One region of the Shewanella sp. MSW genome, then DNA from elsewhere that is predicted to be linked to it. Evidence: predicted binding sites of a transcription regulator. Region 1 holds the regulator's gene; the other holds the start of a gene.
What was found. Region 1 encodes ArgR, which controls arginine synthesis, uptake and breakdown. Its sites were predicted from a motif close to ANTGAATANNTATTCANT; they were not measured.
Positions count from the first base shown of each region.

Region 2: AYI96_RS18705 (YjiH family protein) is a predicted target of ArgR. The motif match lies at 2,177-2,194, and genes of this name have one in related genera.

Region 1 covers NZ_LVDR01000002.1:367,818-375,401, forward strand. Annotated here, with positions in the region: gene AYI96_RS03215 (ABC transporter permease) at 1-150, shown strand, start outside; gene AYI96_RS03220 (ABC transporter ATP-binding protein) at 147-1,190, shown strand; gene ggt (gamma-glutamyltransferase) at 1,463-3,106, shown strand; gene AYI96_RS03230 (Dyp-type peroxidase) at 3,205-4,140, shown strand; gene argR (transcriptional regulator ArgR) at 4,202-4,672, opposite strand; gene mdh (malate dehydrogenase) at 4,958-5,893, shown strand; gene AYI96_RS03245 (DUF4124 domain-containing protein) at 5,971-6,414, opposite strand; gene pssA (CDP-diacylglycerol--serine O-phosphatidyltransferase) at 6,505-7,407, shown strand.
Region 2 covers NZ_LVDR01000023.1:34,947-42,530, forward strand. Annotated here, with positions in the region: gene AYI96_RS18700 (UDP-2,3-diacylglucosamine diphosphatase) at 1-275, opposite strand, end outside; gene AYI96_RS20635 (hypothetical protein) at 500-634, opposite strand; gene AYI96_RS18705 (YjiH family protein) at 789-2,147, opposite strand; gene AYI96_RS18710 (methyl-accepting chemotaxis protein) at 2,438-3,982, opposite strand; gene AYI96_RS18715 (hypothetical protein) at 4,507-5,214, shown strand; gene AYI96_RS18720 (U32 family peptidase) at 5,248-6,108, opposite strand; gene AYI96_RS18725 (peptidase U32 family protein) at 6,119-7,120, opposite strand; gene AYI96_RS18730 (SCP2 domain-containing protein) at 7,261-7,584, shown strand, end outside.

The DNA of each region.
Region 1 (7,584 bases):
CCTGTCGGGTTTCACAACCTGGCCACCCAAGTGTTCCAATACGTCTCCGATGAGCAGTTGGAGCAGGGGGCGTTGGCGGCTATTGTTATTGTGTTGGTGGGGCTGGTGCCCTTGATTTATCTCAACCGTTCGCTGGAGCAAAACAACTGATGTCGACCCTGAGTGTCAAGCAACTCCATAGCCATTATGGCGCCCAGCAGGTGCTCAAAGGGCTGAGCATTACTTTGCAAGCCGGTGAAATTGCCGCCCTGCTCGGACCCAGTGGTTGTGGTAAAACGACTCTGCTCAGAGCCATTGCCGGACTGCAGCCGGTCTCCGCCGGTGAAATTCATATCAGCGGCCGTGCAGTAACCACGGATAAGCTGCAGGTTCCTGGAGAGGAGCGTGGCGTGGGGATGATCTTTCAGGACTATGCCCTGTTTCCCCACTTGACGGTCGCGCAGAATATCCTCTTTGGTGTCAAGGGGTTGAACAAGGCGCAGCGCCTGAGCCGGCTCGAGGAGATGTTGGATTTGGTCAAGCTCCCGGGGCTTGGTGAACGGTATCCCCACGAGTTGTCCGGCGGTCAACAACAGAGGGTGTCGATTGCCAGGGCGCTTGCCTATGAACCTGAACTGCTGTTGTTGGATGAACCCTTCTCCAATATAGACGCCCAGGTACGCGGCGAGCTGATGCTGGAGATTCGCGCGATCCTCAAGAGCCGTAACGTCAGCGCCGTATTTGTGACCCACAGTAAGGATGAGGCCTTTGTTTTTGCCGATACCCTGGCGCTGTTTGAAGATGGAAAAATAGTGCAGCAAGGCAGTGCCGAAACTCTCTATGCCAACCCGGTCAATCGCTATGTGGCGGACTTTCTCGGCAGTGGTAATTATCTTAAGGCCAAGGTCAGCTGCGAGCACTGTGTCGATACTCAAATCGGCCGCCTTAAGAGCTCTTTGCCCCATGGTTTGCCACTGAACTGGCAGGGTGAGTTGTTGCTGCGGCCACAGCAGTTGGAGTTACAACCCGACGAACAGGGGCTGGCCGTGGTTACCGAGCGGCGTTTTCTGGGCAATGTTTGCCATTATGATGTGCAGCAAGAGGGCGTCACTCTAGAGGTCCGTAGTCATCAGGTACAGTTTTCTCCAGGGCAGAGAGTCAGGCTGTCGACACTGGAACATCCGCTGGTGTTGTTCGGTAATGGCTGTTAACAACAATTGTTTCATAAGTTTGCTGTGGGTGATAATTTGTTTGTCTCTGTGTTATACCAAACAATCGGTTTGATTGAATTCACCATAGGTATTCACTGAACCCCGGACTCGCCCATGCGCCGCTCCGGGATGAGAGCGGAGGCGAGATGCATAACCACAGCAATAATAAAATGCAGGACGCACAAGGGATACGGAATATCAGCAACAGCTCATGTCGTCAGCTGTTACTCGGCGTCATCGGGAGTTTGGCTGTTTGCTGCAGCACGGGAAGCATGGCGATGGATAGAATCACGGGCGCGGCCTTTGCGAGCCGCTCTGAAGTCTATGCGGTTAATGGTATGGCGGCAACCAGCCAACCACTGGCGACTCAGGTGGCGGTCGATATTCTCAAACAAGGTGGCAGCGCCGTGGATGCCGCGATTGCCGCCAATGCCATGCTGGGGTTGGTGGAGCCTACTGGTTCTGGCATAGGCGGCGATCTTTTTGCCATTGTCTGGAGCGCCAAAGAGCAGCGGCTCTATGGGCTTAATGCCTCTGGCCGCAGTCCGGCTTCTCTGACGTTGGAGATGCTCAAGGCCAAAGGGCTTGAGCATCTGCCGCCTTATGGACCTTTGCCCGTATCCGTGCCCGGTGCCGTGGATGGCTGGTATGAACTGCATGACAAGTTCGGCAAATTGCCCATGAAGGATAACCTGGCGCCGGCTATTCATTATGCCCGTGAAGGATTTCCGGTTTCCGAGCTCATCGCCTTCTATCTGGCGCGAAGCGGTGACAAGCTGGCCAAATACCCGGGGTTTAAAGAAACCTATATGCCAGGCGGCCGCATGCCGGCCGTCGGTGAATTGTTTCGAAACCCGGCTTTGGCCAACAGCTATGAAAAAATTGCCAAGGGGGGCCGGGACGTCTTTTACAAAGGAGAGATAGCCCGCAGTATTGCCGCCTATATGCAACAACAGGGCGGTTATCTTTCCTATGAAGATCTCGCTTCTCACAAGAGTGAGTGGGTTGAACCTGTATCGGTTAATTATCGGGGCTATGATATCTGGGAGCTGCCCCCCAACGGCCAGGGGATAGCGGCACTGCAGATCCTTAAAACCCTGGAGCCATTTAATCTCAAGGCCATGGGGCTGGACAGCGCCGAATATGTGCATCATTTCGTGGAAGCAAAAAAGCTGGCGTTTGCCGACCGAGCCAAGTTCTACGCCGACATGGACTTTGCCAAAGTGCCGGTAGCGTCACTGATCTCCAAAGAATACAACTACGCCAGAGCCAAGCTTATCGATGCTGACAAAGCCGCCGCCAGTGTTGAGTCGGGTAATCCCAACCTTTTACACGGTGATACCATCTATCTCACTACCGCCGATAAAGAAGGCAATATGGTGTCCCTCATCCAGAGCAATTATCGTGGCATGGGCTCAGGCATGACGCCTCCGGATTTGGGATTTGTGCTTCAGGACAGAGGCCAGCTGTTTGATCTCACTCCCGGGCGTGCCAATTCCTATGCACCGGGTAAAAGACCGTTTCATACCATAATTCCGGCCTTTGTCACCAAAGATGGCAAGCCCTGGCTCAGCTTTGGTGTCATGGGGGGAGCCACCCAACCCCAGATGCATGCCCAGATCATGATTAATCTGATTGATTTTGGCCTCAACCTGCAGGAGGCGGGCGATGCTCCGAGAATATTGCATACAGGTTCCAGCCAACCGACCGGCGAGCAGATGACAGATGGCGGTTATATCAGCCTCGAGTCGGGCTTTTCCATGGAAACCCGCCGTGAGCTGATGAAAAAGGGGCATACTTTAAGTGATTCTCTCGGGGCTTTCGGTGGTTATCAGGCCATAGGCGTCAATGTTGAAAGCGGCGTTTATCGGGGAGCGTCCGAGTCCCGTAAAGACGGACAAGCATCAGGTTATTGAAAGTAATCGGCAAAAACGTGCGTGAGCTAATTCAAATTAATGCTCAAGTTGCGGATAATAAGGCCGAAGATGAATTAATCTGAAAGGGTAGATTGCAAATGGATACACAGGTTATGCCACGGGAACAGCTGGGGATCTGCGCAGAGGGAAATCTGCACAGTGTTTATCTGATGTTCAATGCCAACGAAGGCGGGGAGTCACAACTGCGCCCTTGTCTGGCCAATGTTGCCCAGTATTTGTATGAGCTGGCAGATCAGTATGCCGACAGTGCCTTTAATGCCTTTGTGGCGATTGGTGCCAACTTTTGGGATCACCTCTATCCGGGAAGCAGACCGGCTGAACTCAAGCCATTCCCCGCGATGGAGTCGGGTAACCGGGATGCGCCGGCGATAGAGTTCGATATCTTTATTCACCTGCGTTGTGATCGCCTGGATATTCTTCATCTGGTGGCCAATGAGGTCAACGAAATGCTGGAAGGCCTGGCCGAGCTGGAAGAGGAGGAGCGCGGGTTCCGCTTTATGGACAGCCGCGATCTGACCGGTTTTGTCGATGGCACAGAAAACCCCAAGGGCAGAGGTCGTCAAGCTGTGGCCCTGGTAGGGGATGAAGACGATGCATTTCGCGGCGGTAGCTACATTCATGTACAGAAATATGTCCACAATTTGAGTAAGTGGCACAGACTGCCGCAGAAAAAGCAGGAAGACATCATAGGCCGCACCAAGCAGGACAACATAGAGTACGCCTCGGAAGACAAACCGCTGACGGCGCATATCAAGCGGGTAAATCTCAAGTATGACAATGGTGAGTCGATGGAGATCCTGCGTCAGAGCATGCCTTATGGTTCAGTCAAACAACAGGGATTGATGTTTATCTCTACTTGTAAGACACCAAGCCATTTCGAAAAGATGCTTCACAGTATGGTTTTCGGTGACGGAGAAGGACACCATGATCACCTGATGCACTTTACTCAGGCGGTAACAGGTTCCTCTTTCTTTGCCCCATCTCTGGATTTTATGATCCAGTTTGATGATTAATAACGCGATAGCGACAAAAACGCCCCTCATTGAGGGGCGTTTTTTTTATGAAATGTTCAACTTAGTCTGTGTAATTGAACAGTGATTTGACTGTTTCCAGCGTTTCATCAATGGTCTTGATGCTGGAAGGGCAGATAAAGATAGTATCATCACCGGCAATAGTGCCCAGAATACCTTCTGGCTTGCCGATGGAGTCCAACAGCCTGGCAATTAACTGCGCCGCCCCCGGGCTGGTACGTACCACTATCATGGCTTGGTTATGATCCACATCCAATACCAGATTCTTCAGTGGGCTGCCGGCAGTTGGCACCCCAAGTTCGGCCGGTAAGCAGTAGACCATCTCCTGCTTGGCGTTACGGGTGCGCACGGCACCGAACTTGCTCAGCATGCGCGAGACTTTGGACTGGTTGATATTGGCAAAGCCTTCGGCTTGCAGTGCATTGACTATTTCACTCTGGGAGCCGAAGCGCTCCTCTTTAAGCAGAGCCTTGAAGGTTCTGATTAGCTCATCCTGATTTTTGCTTGCTTGCATTATCTTCTTCTGTCGTTATTCAGAAAATCTCGCTCATTCTGCATATCAAACGGGTAAGTGTCAACAAACACCCAAGATGCCTGCATAAAAATGCAGTTTGGGTCATTTGTTGGGTAAAAGAAGCCTCAGTAGGCGAGAGCAAATGCTGAAGTTAATTCAGCTTTTGATGAAGCAGAGTCATATGACTAAGGGATAATTGCTATTTTTGTGACGATCCTTTAATGTTGCGCCATCACAGAATTAGATCTATGTCACACATAATTCCGAGAATTGACGGAGATAACTATGAAAGTTGCTGTACTAGGTGCTGCTGGTGGTATTGGCCAGGCTCTTGCCCTTCTGTTGAAAACCCAATTACCTGCCGGCTCTCAGCTGTCACTCTATGATATCGCCCCCGTAACGCCTGGGGTTGCCGTGGATCTGAGTCATATCCCGACAGCAGTTGAAGTTAAAGGTTTTGCCGGTGAAGACCCAACACCTGCACTGGAAGGTGCTGATGTGGTGCTGATCTCTGCCGGTGTTGCCCGTAAGCCTGGCATGGATCGTTCTGATCTGTTCAATATCAATGCCGGTATCGTCCGTAACCTGATTGAAAAGGTGGCTACGACTTGTCCCAAGGCGCTGATCGGTATCATCACCAACCCAGTGAACACCACTGTGGCCATTGCGGCTGAAGTACTGAAAAAAGCCGGTGTTTACGACAAGAACCGTCTATTCGGTGTGACGACTCTCGATGTCATCCGCTCTGAAACCTTTATCGCCGAAGCCAAAGGGTTGAATGTTGCCGATGTTAAAGTCAATGTGATTGGCGGCCACAGCGGTGTGACCATTCTGCCTCTGTTGTCTCAGGTTGAAGGTGTCAGCTTCTCCGATGAAGAAGTTGCTGCCCTGACCAAGCGTATTCAAAACGCCGGTACTGAAGTGGTTGAAGCCAAAGCCGGTGGCGGCAGCGCGACTCTGTCCATGGGCCAGGCCGCTTTCCGTTTCGGTCTGTCGCTGATCCGCGGTCTGCAGGGTGAAGCCAATGTGATCGAGTGCGCCTATGTAGACGGTGGCAGTGAACACGCTGAATTTTTTGCCCAGCCAGTGGTACTCGGCAAAAATGGTATCGAAAAGGTTTTGCCATATGGTGAACTGAGCGCGTTTGAAGCCAACGCCCGTGATGCCATGCTGGATACCTTGAAGGCGGATATCAAACTGGGTGTAGACTTCGTTAAGTAAGTCGACTCCGGGAATAACAAGGAGCGCTTCGGCGCTCCTTTTTGCTACTAGAACCTATTCTACTCTGGCCTTGCTGGCTAGTTTCTTTGGCAAAACAGCCGAATTCTTTCCTGCTGCTCCTTTATCTGCGCCTGCCGTTCTTCTTCAGTCATCTTAATCATTTCACCTGAGGCATCATCTTTACGTTGTAGCCTGGTGTGGGTATTGAGGACATCCAATTGGAATTTGGCCTTATCGCATATAGCCTGAGCCTGGACTGCATCTTTCTCCTTGAGCAATTTGGCCTGTTTCTCAGACTCAGTCTCCAGCACAATGTCATCTTTTCGCTGCGGCGCGACCGTGCCGATTCTGGCGGGTTGCAGATTTTGGCTGTCCAGTTCGGTGGCTTGCTGTTGTGGCGGCGGCTCCTGGCTGTAGTGGGTGACGCCATTTTCATCGACCCAAGTATAAATGGGGGTTGCCGAGGCAGCGTTGGCTCCGAGTAATGCCAGCAGAGCCATAAATAGGCTGATCCTTATCATTGTTTGTTTCCGTTTCTGCAGGGTGAGCTTGTCTGAGCAAGTGTGTTATCTTTGCCGTTATGAGTTTGATTACACCATCAGGTTAAGTGTATGCAAAATTTATCCAAGCCAACAATAAAAACCCGTGGTATCTATCTGTTACCCAATCTGATGACAACGGCAGGATTGTTCTCGGGCTTCTATGCTGTTATCGCTTCCATGAATGGGCACTTTGAGGCATCGGCTATTGCTGTGTTTGTTGCCATGTTATTTGATGGACTGGATGGTCGTCTGGCGCGTTTGACCAACACTCAGAGTGCCTTTGGTGCCGAGTACGACTCGATGGCAGATATGGTGTCCTTCGGTATGGCTCCGGCCTTGATAGCCTATAACTGGGGGCTTTCTGAATTGGGCAAAATAGGTTGGTTGGCGGCGTTTATCTATTGCGCCGGGGCTGCCTTGCGTCTGGCGCGCTTCAATACCCAAGTAGGAGTGGCCGATAAACGTTTCTTCCAAGGGCTTGCCAGTCCGGCCGCAGCGGCTCTTATTGCCGGCAGTGTCTGGCTGGGGCAGGGCTACGGCGTCTCAGGGCATGATATAGGTATATTGGTGGCTCTGGTCACGGCCGTTGCCGGTCTGTTGATGGTGAGTAATTTCCGCTATCACTCCTTTAAAGAAGTCGATTGGCGTGGCAAGGTGAACTTCCTGGTGATTCTGCTGGTAGTGGCCGTATTTGTGGTGATCTCGGTCGAACCTGCATTAATTCTCTGTCTGCTGTTTTATCTCTATGCTCTCTCGGGGCCTGTGGTTACCATTCGCAGCGTTAGAAAACTCAAGGTGTCTCACGTTTTGGGTGATGACGATGAGACAGATGACAGTGATGGCAAAGCATCAAGTGCAGAGGGTTCTCCCACTTCCCATGCCCGAGATAATAGAGATAGCGATAACAAAGAAAGCGCCGAAGAAAAAGAAGATACGGGAGATAAAGCGAGTCTAGACAAGCTCAAGTCATGATTCTCTCGTGATAGTGAAAACTTTGGGCTGCCATTTCAAAAGGCTTTTACTCTGCAAAGCGGCGAAATATGTGCTAAACCTAGATCCCACCTTGAGTGAAATAGCCTTTTGACGAGCAACTCAGGTTAGTGAGCAAGTCAGTTTGCATAGCCATCTCAGTTGGTTCAAGTTACTCAT
Region 2 (7,584 bases), on a different contig from region 1:
ATCTGCAGCAGTTTTTGCAGCAGTTGGTTGTGACTCTCGGGCCAGAATACCCGGCGTTTGAGGGCCCAGATATCGACTATGTCCCCCACCAGATACAGCACCTTGGGCTGAACGCTGTTTAGGAAGTGCAGCAGGTATTCGGCCTTGCAGTCAATGCTGCCCAGGTGAATATCCGAGAGCCAGAGGGCGTTGAGCTTGATGACAGGCTCGGCTGCGCGGCGGGAGTATGGGCGAAATGTCGATGGTTTGTTGACCAATGACTTGCTGTCTTTCATCGCGGCTCCTGGATAAAACCAGTGAAACGGGTTTGACTGTGAAAGACTCTAAGTCAGTTATTTGACCTTGAAGTGACGTCTCGATGACCTTATTGTGACGCCCCGAACTCATCTCGATATCATTTGGCAATATGATGCGGAATTCGCTGCCATGCCCCGGTGCACTGATCAGGCGGATCTCGCCGCCAAGCACTTGAGTCACCAGTTTAAATTCCCGCAGTTGTTCATGGGACTCTCTCGACGGAGAGCTGTTTGAAGCTGCGGCTCCGCTTGGCGGCGCGCTCCAGGTTAGTCAGCATCAGTCGGCTGTAATCGGCCATTTCACTTTGGTACTGTTCGCAAATCTTGCTGATCGACATCCTTGGCGTACAAGCACTTGTTGAAGGCTTTAACATTCTCTGCCAGATGCGAAGCCGCGGTGACACAGATACTTACGGGGGGGGATTTCATAGTTGATGCTGCAAAAACGGCCGCATGTAGCGGCCGTTGTCGGGAGGTTAGGTTACATTGCCCCTAGAACAGCAGATGTGCCATTCCGGCAATTACCGGCAGGGTGACCAGAGTACGTAGCAGGAAGACGGCGAACAGCTCCCAAATTTTCACCGGTATCTTGCTGCCGATAAGCAAAGCGCCTACTTCACTCATGTAGATCAATTGGGTGACCGACAGCGCCGCAATCACAAAACGTGTTATGTCGGCTTCTATGCTGGTGGCCAGAATCGAGGGGATAAACATATCGGCAAACCCAACGACTATAGTCTTGGAGGCCTGTGTTGCTTCGGGGATTTGCATCAATTCCAGCAGCGGAATAAAAGGCATGCCAAGATAGTCAAATACCGGGGTGTATTCGGCGATGACCAAAGCTATGGTGCCTATTGCCATCACGACAGGGAGTACCCCGAAGATCATATCGATGACATTCTTTACCCCTTCGGAGAGCACCTTGAATATACCGCCGGTATTGGCTGCCTTGGTGAGCGCCAGTTCCAGCCCCCAGGACAGGGAGTTATGGCCTTGCGGCAGTGACTCATCATCTTTCTGCCTGGGACTGCCATCAATATAGAGATCTTTTTTGCGTGACAGCGGCGGCAACTTGGGCACAACTATGGCGGCAACAATACCGGCCAGACAGACCGTCAGGTAGAAGGGCACAAACATCGCCTGCAGTTTTACTTGAGTGAGCACCACAAGGGTAAAGGTGATAGAGACTGCCGAGAAGGTGGTGCCGATAACCGCCGCTTCACGTTGGGTATAGAAGCGGTTTTCATACTGCTTGCTGGTGAGCAGAATACCAACGCTACCATCCCCGAGCCAAGAGGCCATACAGTCGATGGCGCTGCGTCCCGGCAGGTTAAATACCGGTCGCATCAATTTGGTCAGTAAGGTACCGAAGAGTTCCAGCAGGCCAAAATTGAGCAATAAAGGCAGGAACATACCGGCAAAAAAGAACACACAGAAGAGTAGCGGCAGCAGGTCATTCATTACCAAGGCGCCGGTGGAATCGGCTCTGAGTATCTCAGGGCCAACCTGGAAGAAGGTCAGGCAGATAAATATTGCTCCCAATACTCTAACCAAGAGCCAGGCAGGGCTGATATTCAACAGAGAGTTAAGAAACTTGCTGTGGCGGACGAAGCCGGGACGAAGGAGCTTTACCAATACACTGGCAGTGGCCATAAATACTACTATGGCGCAAATTATGCCGGTCAGATAATCATTGAGCAAACCTTTGAGTTCACCGGCCAACACAGCTACAGGGATCGTCAGTTCGTTGTTATAACTGATAGGTGTCATAAAGAGTAAGACACCGAGCAGGGATGGCACCAGGAAGGTGAGTATGGTTGCTATGTTGCGGGGTTGTTTTTCGTTTGCCACGTTTGTTACACCCTGAATTTACACTAATGAATGAGTAAAAAGTTACTCGCCAGGGGCAATATTGGCTTTGGATGCATTTTCATTCAGCCAGCCCCAGAATTTAAGGGGGCAAGATTACCCCCTTAATGCGGCTATGTAAATTCATTCGCTGTCAGTTCTGTCTCTTTGATCACAACAGCATAGTTATTAGCAGTATTTGCGTAATTATTGTTTGAGCAGTTCCTAATAAAAAAGTCTTCAAAAATAAATAGTTAAATAATTGTTGCTCGAGTCAAGTCCAGGATTGAGCCTTAACCGAAGGTTTGTCTCAGATTCAATGACCTGTCGGCACTGGCCTTTAATTGCAATACGGCGTGCTCTACTTGACCTAGGGCAGAAACGTTGTCACGGGTGGCGCCATGAATCATCTGGATGCCACTTGCTATTTCCTGTACCACTTGCCCCTGCTGAGTGGCTGCCACGGCATTTTGTCTGGCGAGATCGTGTATTTCACTCATTCCCTGGTTAACTGTGTTGATGGACTCTACTGCCGATAATGCTTCGGTTGCACATTTCTGTGCTTGGTGTCTACTGGCTTCCATCTCAGTGGCCCACTTGGTCAGCATGCTGAACATAGTCTCTATGCTGGCTGAAATGCTTTTGGTGGACTCTTGGGTTCGAGCCGACAAGGCTCTGACCTCGTCGGCGACTACGGCAAAGCCGCGTCCCTGTTCACCGGCTCTGGCTGCTTCTATGGCTGCATTGAGGGCCAGCAAGTTGGTTTGATCGGCAATGGCATCGATTTCCGACATGGCATTGGCAACTTGCTGAGCTTCATCGTTCAGATGCTTGGCATTGGAAGCCGCCCTGGCAACATCATCGGCTAGGTGGAGAATATGTTTGCTGTTCTGATGCATCACATCCCGGCTTTGACGACAGAGGCCATAAGCCTCATCTATACGGCCAGAAGTAGCCTGAGTATTGTCGGCTACCTCACTGATTGTGGCGTGCAACTCTTCGATAGCGCTGGCAATTTGATGCATCTGTTGCTGCTCCAGATCCATGCCGACTCTGGCCTGCTCGGTGGCCACCACCAACTGAGCGGCAATATCATTGGTTTTCAGAGCTTGATCCTGAGTCCTGCCCAATACGCCTTGAAGCATGGCAGCTTTACGTTGTAACTGGAATTCGAGCACAGATGAGGTGTCTTGCCCGGCATAGATGAAGCGACTGATAGAGTCGTACTCTTGCTTGAGTGTCATCAGTCGGGCGGGAATACGAAAGGCTTCGTCATAGAAGATTGCCAGATTGAGCGCCATCAATATGGCCCCGGCCAACATCACTCCCCATCCCCAAATATAACCACAGAGCAGCAGACCAGCCCCAGCCATCAGTGCTGAAAGCAAGCGTTTTTGTGTCAGCGTCAGTGGATCTTTGACTTCTTTCCCTTGGTTCAGACGGTGGTAAACTTTGATGGCCCGCTTAACAGTCTCTTGGCTGGGCTTAACCCTGACGGATTGATAACCAATGATTTTTCCCTGTTCAAAGATGGGGGAAACGAAAGCATCGACCCAGTAAAAACCACCATCCTTACAACGGTTTTTGACCAATCCCCGCCAGGATTGGCCCGCCTTGAGGCATTGCCACATTTCGGCAAAGGCTGCCTTGGGCATGTCGGGATGGCGAACCATGTTGTGGCTGTGGCCCAATAGCTCGACTTCAGAGAAACCCGAGATCTTGGCAAAGGCAGGGTTGACGTAAGTGATAACGCCGCGAAGATCTGTGGTGGAAATGAGTTCGTCGGTGGATTGCAGACAGACTTCCCTGTCCGTAGTGGTGGAATTCCTTGTGGACATCTTTATTCCGGCTCAGAGTTAGTGGCCCTATGTTGATTCAGGCCTTATTATCGTTTTAAGTGTGATAAGCATAACATTTTTGTGGTTATTGGGGGGAGGGCTTTTTTGACAAATCTTTTAGGAACCAGTATTTGCATATCATTGATATGAATACTAATTGTAAAATTCTGTGGTCAGTGTTTTGGCCGGGATAAAACGCTATAAATAAACTGGCTATCGGCTGACTACAGTGGAATCTGCTGGTGCATTTTTGCCCTTGGACAAGCCATGTCAATTTCCGTGGCTGTCATCATCTTGACGATTAGAATCAATATCATCAATTAGTTGCTGAATAAGCCAGGGGCCAACGAACCGGAATCTATACTCTGGTGCCAAAATGCAATAATTCGACCGGGAGCGACTTTTGTTGTTTAAACTCGGGTAAATAAGCGATCAGTAACGCAAAAAGACCTTGCCCGGACTTTAAAAAAAATCTGGAGCATGTAAGTTAGACTGCAGAAACCTAATCCGGGGCAAACACTGGCATGTTAAGAAGACAGAGACTGGCAAGAATGGCGTTGAGCTTTGGTTTGCTGGGACTCTTTGGACTGCTGCTGGGCCTGGGGTTGGTTATCTTGGGCTATCAGAGTGGCGATGGCCGGGGCTTCAGTTTACTCAATCACAGTTTGAGTGAATTGGGCAGTTATGGTCATTCATCTTTGGCAGTGGTTCTTAATGGTGGTCTGTTCTTTGGCAGCCTGAGTTTGGTACTCTGCTGGTTGTTTATCCTGCAGCTATCTCGCCAATTGAGTGGTCATCTTCTTTATCTCAGTTTGACTCTGACCTGTATGGCGCTCGCCGGGGTGGGCTTATTTCCGGTCAATGTCTATCATCTCCACACTATGATGTTGAAGTGGTTTTTCATCTTTGGCTGTATCAGCGTAGGCTGCTATCTAATTTATCTAGTACAACGCCCCTTTGTCGCGGCCACCTTATGGACCTTAATCCCGGCGCTTATCAGCGGCATCAGTTTGGGCGCTTTTCTGTTTTTGCCATATCTGGAACTTGGTATTACCGAGGGGGACAATCCTTTTTACTATGAGTTGGTGCTGCAATTACCGCGCCCCGACTTTTGGTTGCCGGCGGTGCTGGTATGGCTGGGACTCGGCAGTTTTATGCTCTGGGTCCTGTGTTTGCTACTGTGTACAAAAGAGGCTCCCGATGAACAGGAGCCTGTTGAACATCCATATTAAAAGCCCAAACACGAGCTTGCTTAAGATTTTGATTTAACGTCTATAGACCATGCCTGGCGCGCCGTGCCAGTATCCATTACAGGCTTCATTGCTCGTTTCGGCGTCGACTTCACTCCCTGCATCTTGCCGTAAAGATTCCGCCAGAGCGATAGAATCATGGCCATCGGGTGATACCCTGAACCAGTCAACGCCCAAACGTTTCATTTCTGGAATATCCCGTCTGAGATCGCAGCGGCCTGCCGATTGAGTCTGGATACCGTTGAGTCGCAATAGCGGCTGTTGCTCCTGGGTTTGTGCGACCAGGCCTTTGGGGTGCTGGATGCATATTGTCTGACAGTCATCTTTCGCCAGTCCCCGATGGCGGGCAGTGAAACAGCGGGCCGAGTGGGCCAAGGGCAAATAACCATAGCCCAATAACTCGACTTCAAAGCTTGGTGCGGGAGTAGTGACTTTCTGTAGCCAAGTCTTTGACAGCTCAATGGGCATCACAAAGCGCTGCATGCCCCATTGGTGCAGTTTGTCCAGGCTGGCTCTGTTGTAGTTATTGATACTGGCGCCACAGACAAAGGGCAGTCCCTGTTCTCGCGCCATACCTACGGCGGCCATATCGTTGGCTTCAACCATAAATTCGCCATTATCAAGTTGTTTCTTAAGCTCTTTAAGCTCGGATTGTGCTTCTATCAAGGCCAAGGTTGACAGTACGATCTGTTTACCGGCGTCTTTGAGTTCATGGGCCAGGGCCAGATAATCGGCAAACTTCATCTGCCTGCGGCGGCTACAAACGGCTTCTCCCAGATAAATTAGTGGAATAGTGCTGTCTGCTACTTCACGGTAAAAGGCTTGTACCTGTGCTTTAGGCCAGCAATAAAGCAGCGGGCCAAGAGAAATATTCATAGAAAACTTCCTATTGCCAGCTGCGCTCGTAGGCACCCAGCGTAGTGGTTTGTCCCTCGGATACTTTGGCCAGTGCGGCATGCCATTCTGGTTTGGATTGGAACCGCTCAGGCGCATTCTGATAGGTGTCCAGTGCCTGGCGCCAAACCCGGGTAACTTGTTCCACATAGGCGGGGCTGCGTTGGCGACCTTCAATTTTGAGCGACACTATGCCAGCCTGAGCCAGTTCCGGCAGTAAGTCCAAAGTATTGAGGCTGGTGGGGGATTCCAGCAAAAAGCCTGGCTGGCTGTCTTCTTCGGTCAGATATCGTCCCTTACATACCACAGGGTAGCCCATCTGTTCATTCAACCCCGAGCTGTCAATCAAGACTTCGTTGAGACGGGTCTGGCGACAGCCTTGATTTTCCTGCCAGCGCACATGTTTTGCCGGTGAGCAGGAACCTCCTGAGTTGGGAGATTCCCCGGTCACATAAGAAGATAATTGACAGCGTCCTTCGGCCATAATGCATAGACTGCCGAAGGCGAACACTTCCAGGTCAACCGGGCTGGCTTTGGCGAGATCCTTGACCTGCTTGATGGAAAGCACTCTGGGAAGTACGGCGCGCTCAATGTTGAATTCTCGCTTATAGAGCGACAAGGCGCCGATATTGGTGGCGCTGGCTTGTACCGACAAATGCAACGGCAGGTGAGGGTAGTGATTATGGGCATAATCCAGCAGCGACAGATCGGCCATGATCAGCCCATCAATATCTGTGTTGGCGGCCAGATCGACGGCTTGATACCAGCGTTTCTCTTCACCCGGTTGCGGAAAGGTATTAATAGTCAGATACAGTTTGCGCCCTTGTGACTTTACCTCTTTGGCTGCCTGTTGCAGCTTGGTCGGTGTGAAGTTCAACCCGGCAAATGAGCGGGCGTTGGTATCGTCTTTCAACCCCAGATAGAGGGCATCGGCGCCGGCGTTGAGAGCGGCCTTGAGTGAAGCCAAGTTCCCGGCCGGACACAGGAGTTCCATGTTAACTTTCTCCCTAATTGCAAACAAAGCAGCAGTTTATCGACCTTTGGATCTCATAGAGTTGATATAAAACAGGTTTATAACCATAAAACTTAGTTAGACTGCCAGAGTTTGGGCTTTTTTATCAGGAGTAACTCAAGATGCGCACGGCTTTAGCCGCCAAGGCGGCGCGCGATATTCTCACCCTGGCTCCCAAGTTGGCCGGGAAACCGCTGAATTTGGTTCCTTTCACTATCAAGGCGGGTGTACTGCAACAGTTGTTGGCGGTATTGCTTAGCGAGCAGGTTCAGGATGGCGAGTTGGATTTTCTTGAAGACCAATGGGTTGGCGTCCGGGTCGAGGATATGGAATTGGCATTTGAAGTCAGCTTCAAACAGGGCTTCAAGGTGCGACCTTTTACGGCTCCGGAAGTCACTTTCAGTGCCAATAGCGCCGAACTCTTGCTGGTGGCAGCCGCCAAAGAG